One region of the Arthrobacter tecti genome, then DNA from elsewhere that is predicted to be linked to it. Evidence: predicted binding sites of a transcription regulator. Region 1 holds the regulator's gene; the other holds the start of a gene.
The links. The regulator HrcA, encoded in region 1, represses chaperone genes, less so after heat shock. The targets are predictions, from matches to a motif close to TTNGCACTCGNNNNNNNCGAGTGCNAA.

Region 1 (7,360 bases):
GGACCGGATGGATATCGAACGTGAGCGGGGCATCACCATCAAGTCCCAGGCAGTCAGGCTCCCCTGGGAGCTTGATGGCGTGAGCTACGCGCTCAACATGATCGACACTCCAGGGCACGTTGACTTCACCTATGAGGTGTCGAGGTCCCTGGCAGCCTGTGAAGGTGCAATTCTTCTTGTCGACGCGGCTCAGGGCATCGAAGCCCAAACCCTCGCGAACCTGTACCTCGCTATGGAAAACGATCTGACGATCATCCCGGTCCTGAACAAGATCGACCTCCCGGCTGCACAGCCTGAGAAGTATGCGGCCGAACTAGCAAACCTGATCGGCGGCAAACCTGAGGAAGTTCTGCTCGTTTCGGGAAAGACCGGCGCGGGCGTCGAGGCTCTTCTCGACAAGATCGTGAAGGATCTGCCGGCTCCGGTGGGAAACGCAAATGCTCCAGCGCGGGCGATGATCTTCGACTCGGTCTATGACACCTATCGCGGCGTTGTGACGTACGTCCGCGTGGTCGACGGGCACTTGAGCCCGCGCGAACGCATCCAGATGATGTCCACGCGCGCCAGCCATGAACTTCTCGAGATCGGTGTCAGCTCGCCCGAGCCCACGCCGTCCAAAGGGTTGGGCGTTGGAGAGGTGGGCTATCTCATCACCGGCGTCAAGGATGTGCGTCAATCCAAGGTGGGCGATACCGTCACCAATCTCGCAAAACCCGCCTCGGCGTCGTTGAGCGGCTATGCGGACGCAAAGCCAATGGTCTTCTCGGGGCTGTACCCCCTCGAAGGCGCCGACTATCCGGTGCTTCGTGATGCGCTGGAGAAGCTGATGCTCAACGATGCTGCGCTGGTGTATGAGCCTGAGACATCCGCCGCGCTCGGATTCGGCTTCCGCGTTGGGTTCCTCGGTCTGCTGCACCTCGAAATCACCCGAGAACGCCTCGAACGCGAGTACAACCTGAGCTTGATTTCCACTGCTCCGAACGTCGAGTACGAAGTGACGCTTGAGGACAAAAGCGTGGTCCATGTGACCAACCCCAGCGAGTATCCCGTGGGCAAAATCGCTGAAGTCCGTGAGCCGATGGTTTCGGCGACCATCCTGGCTCCCAACGAGTTCGTCGGTACCATCATGGAACTGTGTCAAAGCCGGCGCGGCGTCATGGGCGGAATGGATTATCTTTCCGAGGATCGTGTGGAGATCCGCTATCGGCTTCCGCTGGCTGAGATTGTCTTCGACTTCTTCGACATGCTCAAATCCAGAACCCGAGGGTACGCATCGCTGGACTGGAAGGCCGACGGAGACCAGGTTGCCGATCTGGTCAAGGTGGACATCATGCTCCAGGGGGAGCAGGTGGACGCCTTCTCCGCAATCACCCACCGCGACAAGGCCTACGCCTACGGGGTCATGATGACCGGCAAGCTTCGCGAACTCATTCCGAGGCAGCAGTTCGAGGTGCCCATTCAGGCCGCCATCGGCGCACGCATTATCGCTAGGGAAAACATCCGGGCCATTCGGAAGGACGTGCTTGCCAAGTGCTATGGCGGTGACATCACGCGCAAGCGCAAGCTGCTGGAAAAGCAGAAGGAAGGCAAGAAGCGCATGAAGATGGTGGGTCGCGTAGAGGTTCCCCAGGAAGCGTTCATCGCCGCGCTGTCCTCGGACGAGTCGAAGGACAAAGCCAAGAAGTGACGTGCGTCCCAGTCGTTGGACCTCCAAGTGCCTAGCGTCCTGCCTCTCGGCGATCCAGCCCCGTCAGATGGGATGTTGCCGGCATCGGCAGCGGCCGGGTCCCGGGACCGCCGGTTCGGGCTATATGTGCACATCCCTTTCTGCGCGGTGCGGTGCGGCTACTGTGACTTCAACACCTACACAGCCGCCGAACTAGGCGGTGGTGCTTCGCAGGCGAATTACGCCCAGACGGTTAGCCGAGAATTGGATTTCGGGGCGGGTGTGCTGGAAGCGTCAGGCGTCGCCGTACGTCGGCTGGACACGGTGTTTTTCGGAGGCGGTACACCAACCCTCCTGCCTGCGGCGGATCTTGTCGGCGTGCTTCGCGCGGCGAGGGATATCTGGGGGCTGGAGTCAACGGCCGAGATAACTACCGAGGCGAACCCAGATTCGGTTACCCCTGAGTCATTGGCGGCCCTCGCGGAGGCCGGATTCACGCGGATCTCCTTCGGAATGCAGTCGGCGGTCCCGCACGTTCTTGCGGTGCTGGATCGCACCCACCTACCGGAACGAGTGCCTCTGGCTGTCCGGTGGGCGCGCGAGGCAGGGCTCAAAGTCAGTCTCGACCTGATTTACGGCACACCAGGGGAGGGGATCGAAGACTGGGCCTCATCGGTCGATGCGGCGCTTTCGCTGGAACCCGATCATGTGTCCGCCTACGCACTCATCATCGAAGAGGGGACCCGGTTGGCCGCGCGGATCCGGCGCGGCGAGATGCCTGGAATCGACGACGATGACCACGCCGAAAAGTACGAACTGGCCGACTCCATGCTCAGCTCCGCAGGAATGTCATGGTACGAAGTGAGTAACTGGGCGCGAACCGAACAGGACGGATGCCGCCACAATCTTGCCTATTGGAAGGGCGAGGATTGGTGGGGTGCCGGTCCGGGCGCACACTCGCACATCGGTGGTGTCCGCTGGTGGAATGTCAAGCACCCGACAGCCTATGCACACAGGGTTGAGGCGGATTCTTCCCCTGCCGCGGGGCGGGAAACGCTCGACGCCAATGCCCGTTACGTCGAGGATGTTCTCCTTCGCGTCAGACTCGCGGAAGGTTTCCCGACTGCGAGTCTGCGGCCCGAGGGTCGCCTGGCAGTTGCAGGGCTCATTGCCGATGAGCTCGTTGAGCCCGCTGCGGCGTTCCGCGGTGTTCTCATCCTGAGCGGACGCGGCCGCCTGCTGGCTGACGCCGTCGTCCGTCGTCTACTGCCGGCCTGAGGATACACCGGGCGTAGAACTCGGCAGGAGTTTCAGCGAAGCGAGATTCAGTGAAAGGTGCGCAGGTTGAAGGGATACCGGTAGGGTCGTCCACGATTGACGTGAATCCCCGCGGCGACCGAGAAGGCGGCGAGCGTGACCCAGATCACGGCATTCAGTACCGCGAAGATGCCGCCGACAACGGGAAGCAGCGAAAGCAGCAAGGAAATCGCAGCGAGGATGCTGGGCGGGAAAGTGAAGTTGAAGGCTTCCTTCGATTCCTGCGCCGTGAACGGACCGCGATCACGGAAGATTAGGAAGATGATCAGGGAGGGCACGAACCCAAGAATGCCGAGGAAGTGTGCGAGGGTTGCCCACTGCCGGTCTTCGGAAGGTGTCAGCGGCAGGGCATCTGAACTTGAGCCTTGGAACGCGTCGTCGCCGCCCCGGGAGACAGGACGTGACCGTGGTTCACGGTGCTGGTCTGCGTTGTTGGACAACGATATATCCTTCGGGGATCGGAGCACACCGCGGGCCTCACCGCGGAACTTACCTCCTAAGGGTACTGGCTACTTCCCCAAAGCGCAGGTTGCACCCGGTCAACCGGCACGCACGCGGTTAGTCCCCGGGACCTGGTGCGGTGAGGAAGTCGATGACTTCCTCGACCCGTCCGAGGAGCGACGGTTCGAGGTCCGCATAGGTACTGACACCCCCGAGAATGCGCTTCCAGCCATTGGCGATGTCCGCTTGGGAACGATTCGACCAGCCCAGTCGGCCCAGTATTCCGGTTTTCCAGTCTTCGCCGCGGGGGATTTCGGGCCAGGTATCAAGGCCCAACGCCCTCGGCTTGACGGCTTGCCAGACGTCTACGTAGGGATGTCCAACGATCAGCACATTTCCCGCCGCTCCGGGAATCCGCATCGCTTCGGCGGCGATGCGGGCTTCCTTGGTGCCGGGCAGGAGGTGGTCCACGAGAATCCCAAGGCGGCGCGTCGGCCCCGGCTGAAATGCCCGGACAACAGCGGCGAGGTCGTCGACGCCGTGCAGAGGTTCGACGACGATCCCCTCCACCCGCAAATCATCTCCCCAGACCTTTTCCACCAGTTCCGCGTCGTGCTTACCCTCGACCCAGATCCTGCCGGCGCGTGCGACCCGTGCCCGTTGGTTCGATACCCGGACAGACCCGGAGGCGGTGCGCTGCGGGCGGGTGTCCCGGACACCGAGAGGTGCGATGACTTCGACCGGAGCGCCGTCGATATGAAACCCGAAACCAAGAGGAAACGTGCGTCGCTTGCCGCGGCGGTCCTCGAGCACCATGACGTGTAGCCCGCCGGACTTCTCTGTGCTGAGGATCTCTCCGACGAACCCAGTCTGAACGTCCTCCAGAACGACGCCGGGTCGGGCCTCCACCTTCTCAAGAGGGGACGATCGTGGCACTGAGAGATCCTGGGATCCCCACGGATGATGTGACATATAAAGAAGCTCGCCTCCGGAATCCGCGTCTTTCGCGGGACCGCCCCAATGCTAACAATCGGTCCGAGCGTATTAGACTTGGCACTTAGGCGTGTTGAGTGCTAATTCGTTGATAGGTGCGGCTGAGGACATCGGAGGTGAACATGAGCGAGCCCAGAAGGCTTGAGGTGCTGCGTGCCATCGTCGAGGATTATGTGCATTCGCGGGAGCCCGTGGGATCCAAGGCCCTCGTCGAGCGTCACCGGCTTGGTGTGTCCTCAGCCACCATCAGGAACGACATGGCCCTCCTCGAAGAGGAGGGACTGATCACCGCTCCGCACACGAGTTCGGGGCGGATCCCGACTGACAAAGGGTACCGGCTTTTCGTCGACCGGATCGCCGAGGTGAAGCCGCTATCCAGTCCTGAAAAGAAGGCGATCCAATCTCTGCTTGAGAGCGCCGACGACCTCGACGACGTACTCGACCGGACTGTGAGACTGCTGGCACAGCTGACCAACCAGGTTGCGGTGGTGCAATATCCGCACCTCGGCGGCGCTGCGGTCCGTCACATTGAGTTTGTATTGCTCGCTCCCGGACGTGTACTAGTCGTGTTGATCTCCACCAACGGCGCTGTGCAGCAACGGGTCGTGGTGGTTCCTACGGAAACAAAGGAATCCGAACTGGCGGATCTGCGCCAGCGCTTCCTTGAGAAGGTAGCAGGCGTTCGTCTCGCCACCGTCCCCCAGGAGCTTGCCGCGTGTATAGCTGCGCTCCCGCAGCCGCTGCAGGACATCGCACAATCGCTGGGGCAGAGTCTTGAGCAACTCTCCGCGTCCAATAGGGAAGACAGAATCGTTCTGGCGGGTACGGCGAACCTTGCACGTTCCACGCTCGACTTCCCCTTGACCATCGGGCCCGTCCTCGAAGCGTTGGAGGAGCAGGTCGTGATGCTGCATCTCTTGTCCGAAATGAAGCAGGACGCACTCGGCGTCTCCGTCCGCATCGGCCGCGAGAACCCTCATGGAGGCCTGTCCGAAGCGTCGGTGATTGCGACCGGTTACGGACCGGATGCGTTGGCGAAGGTGGGAGTGCTCGGCCCCACGAGAATGGACTACCCCACAACCATGGCCGCTGTGCGAGCGGTCGCTCGATATCTTTCCCGCATCCTCGATGAGTCGTGACCGGATGGCGGGGCCAACAATCCACAACCGTTTGCGCGGTAAGAACCATAGGAAGTGATGTGCAGGAGTGAGTAATCACTACGAAGTCCTCGGCGTCGCACGCGATGCCAGCGGAGAAGAAATCAAGAAGGCTTACCGGAAGCTCGCCCGAAAGCTCCATCCGGATGTGAACCAGGGGCCGGAGGCCGCCGACCAATTCAAATTGGTGACCCGCGCGTACGAGGTTCTTTCGGACGCGCAAAAGCGCCGCGTATACGACACCACCGGCAATGAGAATGGTACTGATAACGGCTTCGGGAGCGGATATTCAGGATCCGGGTTCGCCTTCCAGGACATTTTCGAGACGTTCTTCGGCGGGGGCGGACCGAGCGGCCCGCCATCCCGTACGCAGCGCGGGCAGGATGCCTTGATCAATGTGCGTATCGACCTGAAAGACGCGGTTTTCGGCACCAACAAGAAGATTGACGTCGACACCGCCGCCGTCTGTTCTACCTGTGACGGATCCTGCACCCAGCCGGGTACGTCCCCGAGAACCTGTGACATTTGCGGCGGTTCCGGACAGGTTCAGCGTGCGGTGCGGTCGATCCTCGGGCAGGTCATGACCACCGCCACGTGCGGAACGTGCCAGGGCTTCGGCACGGTCATTCCCCATCCCTGCTCAGAGTGCAACGGCGACGGCCGCGTACGTAGCCGCCGCAGCTTGACCATCAAGGTGCCTGCCGGTGTATCAACGGGAACACGCATCCAGTTGGCCGGGCAGGGGGAGGCCGGGACCGCCGGGGGGCCGCAGGGCGACCTTTATGTCGAGATCCGGGTCAACAGCGACCCAACCTTCCTGCGTGAGGCTGATGACCTCCACGCCACGCTGAGCGTGCCGATGACTGCTGCTGCCCTGGGAACAACCGTGAAGATGTCGAGCTTCGACGGAGATCAGGAAATCACCATTAAGCCGGGAACACAGTCTGGTGAGGTGATCGCTCTGCGCGAGCTCGGAGTCACCCACCTTCGTGGCTACGGACGCGGGGACCTGCTGGTGCATCTCAGCGTCGAGACTCCCCGGAACATAGACGCTGCCCAGGAAGAGCTGCTCAGGCGCCTGGCGGAGTTGCGCGGCGAGCAGTTTGCCGAAGGCCAGCTTGCGAGCACTGGATCAGGCGTCTTTGCCCGTTTGCGCGAACGCCTCGGCAACTTCTAGCGGCGTCGCGAACGCATGACCAACCAGGCTTTCTTCGGCGAACCGGCTGAAATTGCGTCAGCCGTAGTAGGCGCGCGTTTCACCCTGACAGGCCCAGAGGCGCATCACGCTGCCAGAGTCAAGAGGGTTGCAGCCGGTGAATCGGTGGACATACTGGACGGCGAGGGCTGCCGATTGACCGGCACAGTCACTGCTGCGTCCGCCCAAGCGGTGACGCTGACTGTGGATTCCATCGGCCGGGATCCGCATCCCAAACACCGGATAGTGCTTGTTCAGGCGCTCGCAAAAGGGGACCGCGCAGAACTCGCGGTTGAGGCTGCAACGGAACTCGGTGTTGACGCCGTTGTCCCATGGCAGGCAGACCGAAGCATTGTTCGGTGGCGTGCCGAGAAGGTTCTGAAGGGCAAAACGAAGTGGGAGTTCCTGGTCCGTGCTGCTTCGAAGCAGTCCAGGCGTACGCGGGTCCCCGACGTTCTCGATGTGCTGGACAGCCGCGCTCTCGCACGCTGGTTGGGCGGTGTTGAACAAGCCGTTGTCCTGCATGAAGACGCAGCGCAATCGCTTGCTGACCACTGGTCGCTGAGCGGAACAACAACCTCGGGTACCCTC
Region 2 (7,360 bases), on a different contig from region 1:
ACCTTGAGGCACTGAGCGTCCGCGCCGATGAACTGGTGACCGCGCTCATGCCGGTGTGGGCAGCGAGCCCGCTGGTTCTTCCGCTGGTGCTCCCGGCGGGAAAGACCTTCGACGCCGTTATCGTGCTCGATGCGGAGTCGATCTCCCTGCAGTCCGTTGTGCCCGCGCTTGCCCGGTCGCGGCAGGTCATAGCCTTCGGCGACGACCAGCTTGACGGTCCCCGCAGCTTCACGGTCTCGGTCGAGGACGGGCGCCGTGCCACACCCGAGCACCTGCCTAGCGCCTTCACCGCACTCAGTGCTGTCCTGCCGTCTCTTCCCCTGCGCGAGGTTTACCGCGGCGTGGACAAAGCGTTGACTTCCTTTTTGAGCGAGCGGTTCTACGGCGGTTCGCTTACCCGGTTGCCGTCAGGATCTGAAGTGACAGGGGCGTCCCGCGCATTGACCGTGGAGTACCTTCCGGACGGCACAGGCATGCCGAGCGCCGATCACGACGGCGTCGAAAGCGTCGCGGCCGAGGTCACGAGGGCAGTTGACCTGGTTTTCGAGCACATTCGGTCCCGTCCCAGCTACTCGCTTGCCGTAGTGACGGCGAGCGCGCGGCATGCTCAGCGCGTCGGGGAAGCAGTGCGCTTTGCCATGGCGGATGCTCCCTGGGCTGCCGATTTTTTCAAACCCGGTAGGGAATCCTTCCGGGTTGTGCCGATCGATCGCGCCGCAGGTCTGACGCGCGACGCCGTCATTTTCTCGCTCGGATTCGGGCGCACCCCGCATGGCAGGGCCCTGCACAACTTCGGTCCCCTGTCTGCGTCGGGCGGTCGTGAAACATTCGTCACCGCGATGACCCGCGCGCGTTACCGCCTGCACGTGCTGACCTGCTTCCGTCCGGAGGATCTCGACCCTGAACGGCTCGGACATGGCGCCCTCGACTTCTATGAGTTGCTGCGCCGGGAACTCTCCGGCGGAGCCCAGCAGCCAGCGTCAACGCCAGTCGACTCCACGAACGAGGATCCGCTCGTGGCCGATCTCATTGAACGCCTCCGCAACCGGGGCGGCAACGTCTCAGCACATCCTGAGGGTGTCCTGGACATTGTGGCAACCGGCTCCCGACTGGGGGACAGCGGCGATGACGCGGATCAATATACTCCGCCGATGGCCATCGAGTCTGACGGTACGGAACGCTACCGGGCGCTGACAGTGCGTGAACGCAGCAGGTTGCGCCCCCAGCTTCTGGAACGGATGGGCTGGCGCTATATGCCGCTCTGGACAATTGAAGTCTTTACCGATCCGGAGGGTTGCGCAGATCTGGTCGGCCGGTATCTCGGCCTCACTGGCGGAAACGATCCCGCTGCAGGAAACGGAAACAGCATGAACACAGGAATCCCAAACGGAACTCCAGCCGAAGACGACGCCCGCGCTGCGGGAGACTCCGCTGCAGGAGACACCCGCGCCGCAGGCGAGTCTCCCGCAGCCGGGGGCGCCGTTGAGGGGGGAGGTCAAACGCAGGAGGAGTCGCTTGAGGACGAGCGCCAGGATTCCCCGGCCGCCCAGCCGAGTTCAGCAGCCTTGACATCTTCGGGAGCACACGGGGACGTCATCCCGCAGCGCGCCGCTGAAGACGACCCCCGCGTCTGGAACGACGAGGACGGTAACCACGACGAGTGGCTGAAGGAACAGAAACCGCCGCACTGGAGCTAGGTGAAGTAACGCTCGACTCACCGGTTGCGGGTCCGCGGGCGCTTAGCCGCCTCCGGTGAGCACAAGGTGTACCTGACCGCTGCTTGAAGCGCCCGCGAGTGTTGCGGCTTCGTCCGGGTTGGCCGCCACGACAACCAGGCCGTCTTGTTGACCGCCGGCGGGAGAGAACGGCCCGCCGGCCGGTTCCTCCGACGTCCAGAGAATGGCGAGGCCCTTCGCAATCACAGTGTTCTTGCCTGAGACTTCAAAGCCGTTTCCTGTACTGAGGACAACGTCCACGCGCTGTCCGGGCGAGAGCAACTGCACGGTCGAGGCATCGGCCGGCCGAAGCGGCACGGCGACAGTGCCCTTGGCCGTGCCCGCCAGCAGCCCCTCACCAACGAGGAAATTCTCGGCAATCACATCTCCGGCGTAGACGGGGGTTGCCAGCTGCTGACCCGCCACGAGCTCAGTCGACGAGTACGCGTGCTTCGGAACCGCCCCCTTCGGCAGGTCTACCAGTGCGAGCTGGTCAGCCGTGATCACGCTGCCCACCGGCAGATCCGCGGCCGCCGCTACCACGGGCGTGGTCTCCGCTTCAGCGGGCAGGTGCGCTTCGACCGCAACGCCCGCGGCCACGCACAGCAGGCCGGCGGCCAGCAACCGCCGCTTGCGGAAGAGGAAGAACCGCACCCGGGTCGAAAGCGGATTGGCTGGCCTGGTTGATGCGCTCATGCACACCACACTATTGACTGCCCGGCCCCGGAACTGGAACAGCCCGCGCTATGTGGAGAAGTCGCTCCAATAGTGCGGGCTGTGCAGGAAAAGTGGTGCGGCAGGCCGGTCCGAGCAGGAACTACGGTTGTAGCCCTTCAGGGCTCAGGCAGATGCGGCTGCGGCAGCTTTCGACGGGCTGGAGTTAGACGCGGACTCGGAGGCAGGCTTCGCAGTTGACGAGGATGAGTCGGATGAACCGGATCCCGAAGCCGACGATGACTTCGAAGATGAGCTGCTTCCCGCCTCAACGGAGGACGAAGTGGAGCGGGAATCCGTGCGGTAGAAGCCTGAACCCTTGAAAACTACACCGACGCTATTGAACTTCTTGCGGAGCAGCCCTTCGCACTCGGGGCAGACCGAAAGTGAGTCATCAGAGAAGGACTGCTGTACGTCAAAGGCGTGGCCGCAGTCCCTGCAGGCGTAAGCGTATGTAGGCATGGAAATCCTCCTGGGAAAACGCTGGTGGCGGTCCGTCGTAGGGCCCTGACACAATCAATGTTGGCACTCCGCCGGTCCGAGTGCCAATTCTACACTGACGGACGTACTTCCATCGAATAGGCCGACCTGCGGGCTCACGGGGTCGGCCGGTAACCCGACGGTGTGAAGGCGCCCCGAAGCGGCATGTCCAGCACTGTGGCGCCAAAACTGCCACTGGGAAGAATCTCCTCGTCGTACAGGTAACCGATCGCAGGTGTACCAGCGTGTTCGGCCTGAAGCTGCGCCAGGAAGCGGTCGTAGTAGCCTCCGCCCTGACCGAGTCGATTCCCGGCGACATCGATCGCCAGGCCGGGAACAAGCACCAGTTGGATGCTTCCCAGCTCGGTGAAGCGGAACCGGCGTCCCACAGGCTCCCAGAGCGGTGCGCGAGGGCTTTTGGCCAGCTCAACACCCTGCTCCCAGCGCACCCAGCTCAGTTGGTACCGCGGTTCACACACCGGCACGACGACGTCGTAACCTGCGTTCCGGAGGGCCGGCAGCAGTTCCGCGGTGCCGGGCTCCGGCGGTCCGGAGAGGTATGCGGCAACGGTGCCCGAACCATCCCCAGCCGGGGTTGCGGCGAGCCAGGTGAGCACGTGCCTGGACAGGGAAGCTGCAGCTGCGCGCTGGGCGTCTTCAGGTACCTGCGTGCGTCGTTCCCGCAGCGCACGCCTGAGTTCTTCCTTGCCGGTGAGACGAACTTCAGAGTCCATGAAACCGACTCTACCGCCGGGCGCGGCAGGTAGTCCTTGCGCGGAACACACGCGCGATTCTGTAGTGTTGTGCCATGACTGAGCGACCAAGAGTGAACAAGGCCGTCATTCCCGCAGCAGGCCTGGGTACCCGGTTCCTTCCTGCAACCAAGGCGATGCCGAAGGAAATGCTGCCCGTCGTGGACAAGCCGGCCATCCAGTACGTGGTGGAAGAAGCTGTCAACGCAGGGATCAATGACGTCCTGATGATCACCGGCCGGAACAAGCGTTCGTTGGAGGACCACTTCGACCGCGTGCCCTTCATCGAGCAGATCCTTGAGGACAAAGGCGACCATGAGAAGCTCGCCGCTGTCCGTGTAGCGTCCGAGCTCGGGGACATCCATTACCTGCGCCAGGGCGACCCCAAGGGCCTGGGCCATGCCGTGCTGCGTGCAAGGCTCCATGTCGGCGACGAGCCGTTCGCCGTTCTGCTCGGCGATGATCTCATCGATGAGCGTGATGAACTGCTTGAGACCATGATCGAGGTCCAGGCGAAGACCGGTGGCTCAGTGATTGCACTCATTGAGGTCGATCCCGCCCAGATCAGTGCCTACGGTTGTGCTGATATTTCCCCGATAGACGGGGCGGACTACGTCCGGGTGAATGAACTGGTTGAGAAGCCTGCAGCTGATGAGGCGCCCTCGAACCTTGCCGTGATCGGGCGGTATGTACTCCATCCGCGCGTGTTCGACGTGCTTGAGCAGACGGGTCCGGGCCGCGGCGGCGAAATCCAGCTGACCGATGCACTGCAGACCCTTGCGGCTGCCGAGGGTGAAGGGTCCGGGGTCTACGGTGTGGTTTTCCGCGGCCGTCGCTACGACACCGGGGACAAGCTCAGCTACCTCAAGGCAGTGGTCACCCTGTCATCTGAGCGTGAAGACCTCGGCCCCGACCTGCGGGCGTGGCTGCGGGAGTTCACCGGTTCCCTCGACGGCTAGCCACAAACATGTGGGGGCGGTTCGCCTGGCCGGTGACCCTGGAATCCGGAGACCTTTTCCTTCGCCCCATTCGCCACCGCGACAAGCGGGAATGGATGGAGTTGCGGCAGCGTAACCTGGATTGGCTCTCGCCGTGGGAAGCTTCGAACCCCGCACCGGGCGGCTACCTCCCCAACTATCACGAGATGGTGCGTGCGCTGAATTCGCAGGCTCGTGCTGCCATCGCCCTGCCGTTCGTCATTACTGAGCGGCAGGATGGCAGGCGGCCGATCGTGGGGCAGCTGACGGTTTCCGGAATCGTATGGGGGTCGGCGCTGACCGCAACGCTAGGCTACTGGGTGTCCCGGGACCGCGCCGGACGCGGTATCGCACCCACCGCCGTCGCGCTTGCCACCGACTATTGCTTCTGGGAACTGGGATTGCATCGGATGGAGATCAATATCAGGCCCGAGAACGCCGCGAGCCTCAGTGTGGTGCGTAAACTCGGATTCCGCGATGAAGGTATTCGAAAGGATTACCTGCACATTGCAGGTTCGTGGGCGGACCACCGCTCCTTCGCGTTGACTGCGGATGAGGCGCCGGGCGGCCTACTCCGCCGTTGGCATGCGTTCCAGCGCTGAGATTTCGCACCGGCTGCTCAACTTCCAGGATTCCAGAGGGGACACACCGCGTTGAATGAGGGTCCACCGCCCACTCTGCTCCTAACGTTTTGTAAGTGGACTTCTCTCTGAACAGCTCGGTGGTACTGGCGGCGATCGTCGGGCTCTGGCTTATCTGGGTTGCCCCGTATCTTCTGCGTCGTCGGGTGTCCCAGCCGGCCGTCGGGTCCATTACTACAGCACTTTCCAGCACCGCAGCCGGGGACGCCGGTTTCCAAAGGAGCGTCATGAACATGTCCAGCACAGAGGAATCCGCTTCCGTATCCCGCCGCGTAGGGCATGTCCTTCCAGGCGCCGGTCGTGGCACGGGCCCGGCGTTGCCGGAGTTCCGGGTGCGCTGGGGGCGGTTAGGTATTGCCCTTGCGGGTTGCGTGAGTGTTGTAACTGCTTTGATCACCTCCGTGCTTGCCGTGATGGCGGTGCTCCCCTCCGTTGTGCCGGTGTTGGCGCTGCTGCTCTTCATAGCCAGCGTGGTGGCGTTGCGCACGCTTGCCCTTCGCGACCGTCGTCGTCGTGCCGGTGCTGCACGTCCGGCAGCCGAACAGCCGGCCGCTTCCGCGGTATACCAGGATCCGGCCGTGCAGCGGCCCACCAAACTGTTCGATGGCGAGAGCGCGCCCGCCGACCCCAAGACAGCCGACGACGACGCCTCCGAACCGATTGCCAACCCCTTCACTGCCGCTGAGCTCCGTGCTGCGGCACTGGCCGTGGCAGCAGAAGCGGGGGACCCGGCGATCGGGCAGGGAGCGCCGTGGCAGCCCGTTGAGGTTCCCAAGCCCACCTACGTTGAAGCGCCCAAGGCTGAACGTGAGGATCCGGCTCCCCTTGATCTGCCGGAGGCGCCGAAGCCGCAGACTAAGACGCCCATCAAGAACGGTGCGGTGGCCCCGAAAGTCGAGACTCCTGCCGCTCCGCGTATGAATCTGGACGACATCCTGCAGCGCCGCCGCGCGTAGGAGCTTCGAATCACCCTCGCCATGAGCGAGTCCGACGAACTCGCGCTCCTCGAAGGGCGCGGTATCGGTTCTTCGATTGAGTCTGCCGCGGGGGTGCTCGGCATCACCGTGCAGGGATGGCGCCTGCTTAGGATTCACCACCGCCCGGACGCAGGAGTTACGGGAATCTTCGCTGTCCAATCCAGGCATGACGGCGGGGTCCGGGACGGATTCCTCTGCGTGACCACCGCGAAGGTGCCTGGGAACCCGCCTCGCTCTGTGAGGGTTGCCGGACCCCGTGGTGAGGAGCTCCTCGTCTGGAGCCATCCGCACGACCCACTCCTGCCGGGTTTGCCGTGGGCAAGTGACGCGCGGTCGGTGGGTCCGGCGCTGTTCGGTATCGATGCCGCCGACATCACCACCGTGAGCTACCGGCCGTTGCGCCGCGCGGTTTTGCGGGCGGAGGGAGCGGGAAGCAGTATGTTCCTCAAAGTGCTGCGGCGCGGGCAGGCAGCTGCGCTTGGCCGCCGCCATGAGCTCCTCTACGGCGCTGGTGTGCCCGTGCCACAACCTTTCGCTTCGCCCGGGAAGGACGTCCTCGTTACCCGGGCTGCAAACGGTGTGCCGCTTGCAGAACGGCTGATGGCGGACGGAGCGCAGGACCTGGATCCGCTCGCACTGGTCGAGCTGTTGGAACGGTTCCCTCCCGCCGCGCTGGAGCTTCCTACGAGGCAGCCCTGGGCAGCGCGTGTCCGGGACTACGCGAAGGGCGCTGCGGCCGTACTTCCGGCGGAGGCGGAGCGGATCACGGCGCTTGCGTCGCGTGTGGAACAGGTTGTGCGATCGGCACCGACTGGTCCGCTGGTGCCCACCCACGGCGACTTCTACGAGGGGAACCTCCTGGTCGCGGACGGCCGCGTTACAGGCCTGCTGGATGTCGACGGCCTTGGGCCGGGACACCTCGTTGATGACCTCGCCTGCTTCCTGGCTCATTTTGCCGTCCTTCCCTGCCTGGACGATCGCTACGTGCACGTTCCCGCAGCTGTCGCGCGATTCGCCGAAGACTTCGAGACGCGGGTTGACCGGGCAGCGCTGAATGCGCGCGCGGCGGGGGTTGCACTCACCCTTGTCGCCGGGGCCAAGCAT

Region 2: a site for HrcA is predicted at 2,952-2,978, ahead of ACX80C_RS15060 (FmdB family zinc ribbon protein). Genes of this name have one in related genera too.

Annotation. Positions count from the first base shown of each region.
Region 1 covers NZ_JBTNCT010000001.1:95,387-102,746, forward strand. The annotation lists gene lepA (translation elongation factor 4) at 1-1,687, shown strand, start outside; gene hemW (radical SAM family heme chaperone HemW) at 1,715-2,944, shown strand; gene ACX80C_RS00455 (DUF4870 domain-containing protein) at 2,992-3,423, opposite strand; gene ACX80C_RS00460 (DUF3097 domain-containing protein) at 3,542-4,396, opposite strand; gene hrcA (heat-inducible transcriptional repressor HrcA) at 4,540-5,556, shown strand; gene dnaJ (molecular chaperone DnaJ) at 5,624-6,751, shown strand; gene ACX80C_RS00475 (16S rRNA (uracil(1498)-N(3))-methyltransferase) at 6,767-7,360, shown strand, end outside.
Region 2 covers NZ_JBTNCT010000015.1:42,408-49,767, reverse strand. The annotation lists gene cpaB (Flp pilus assembly protein CpaB) at 1,740-2,411, opposite strand; gene ACX80C_RS15060 (FmdB family zinc ribbon protein) at 2,556-2,891, opposite strand; gene ACX80C_RS15055 (5-formyltetrahydrofolate cyclo-ligase) at 3,026-3,643, opposite strand; gene galU (UTP--glucose-1-phosphate uridylyltransferase GalU) at 3,718-4,620, shown strand; gene ACX80C_RS15045 (GNAT family N-acetyltransferase) at 4,629-5,240, shown strand; gene ACX80C_RS15040 (hypothetical protein) at 5,336-6,235, shown strand; gene ACX80C_RS15035 (phosphotransferase family protein) at 6,257-7,360, shown strand, end outside.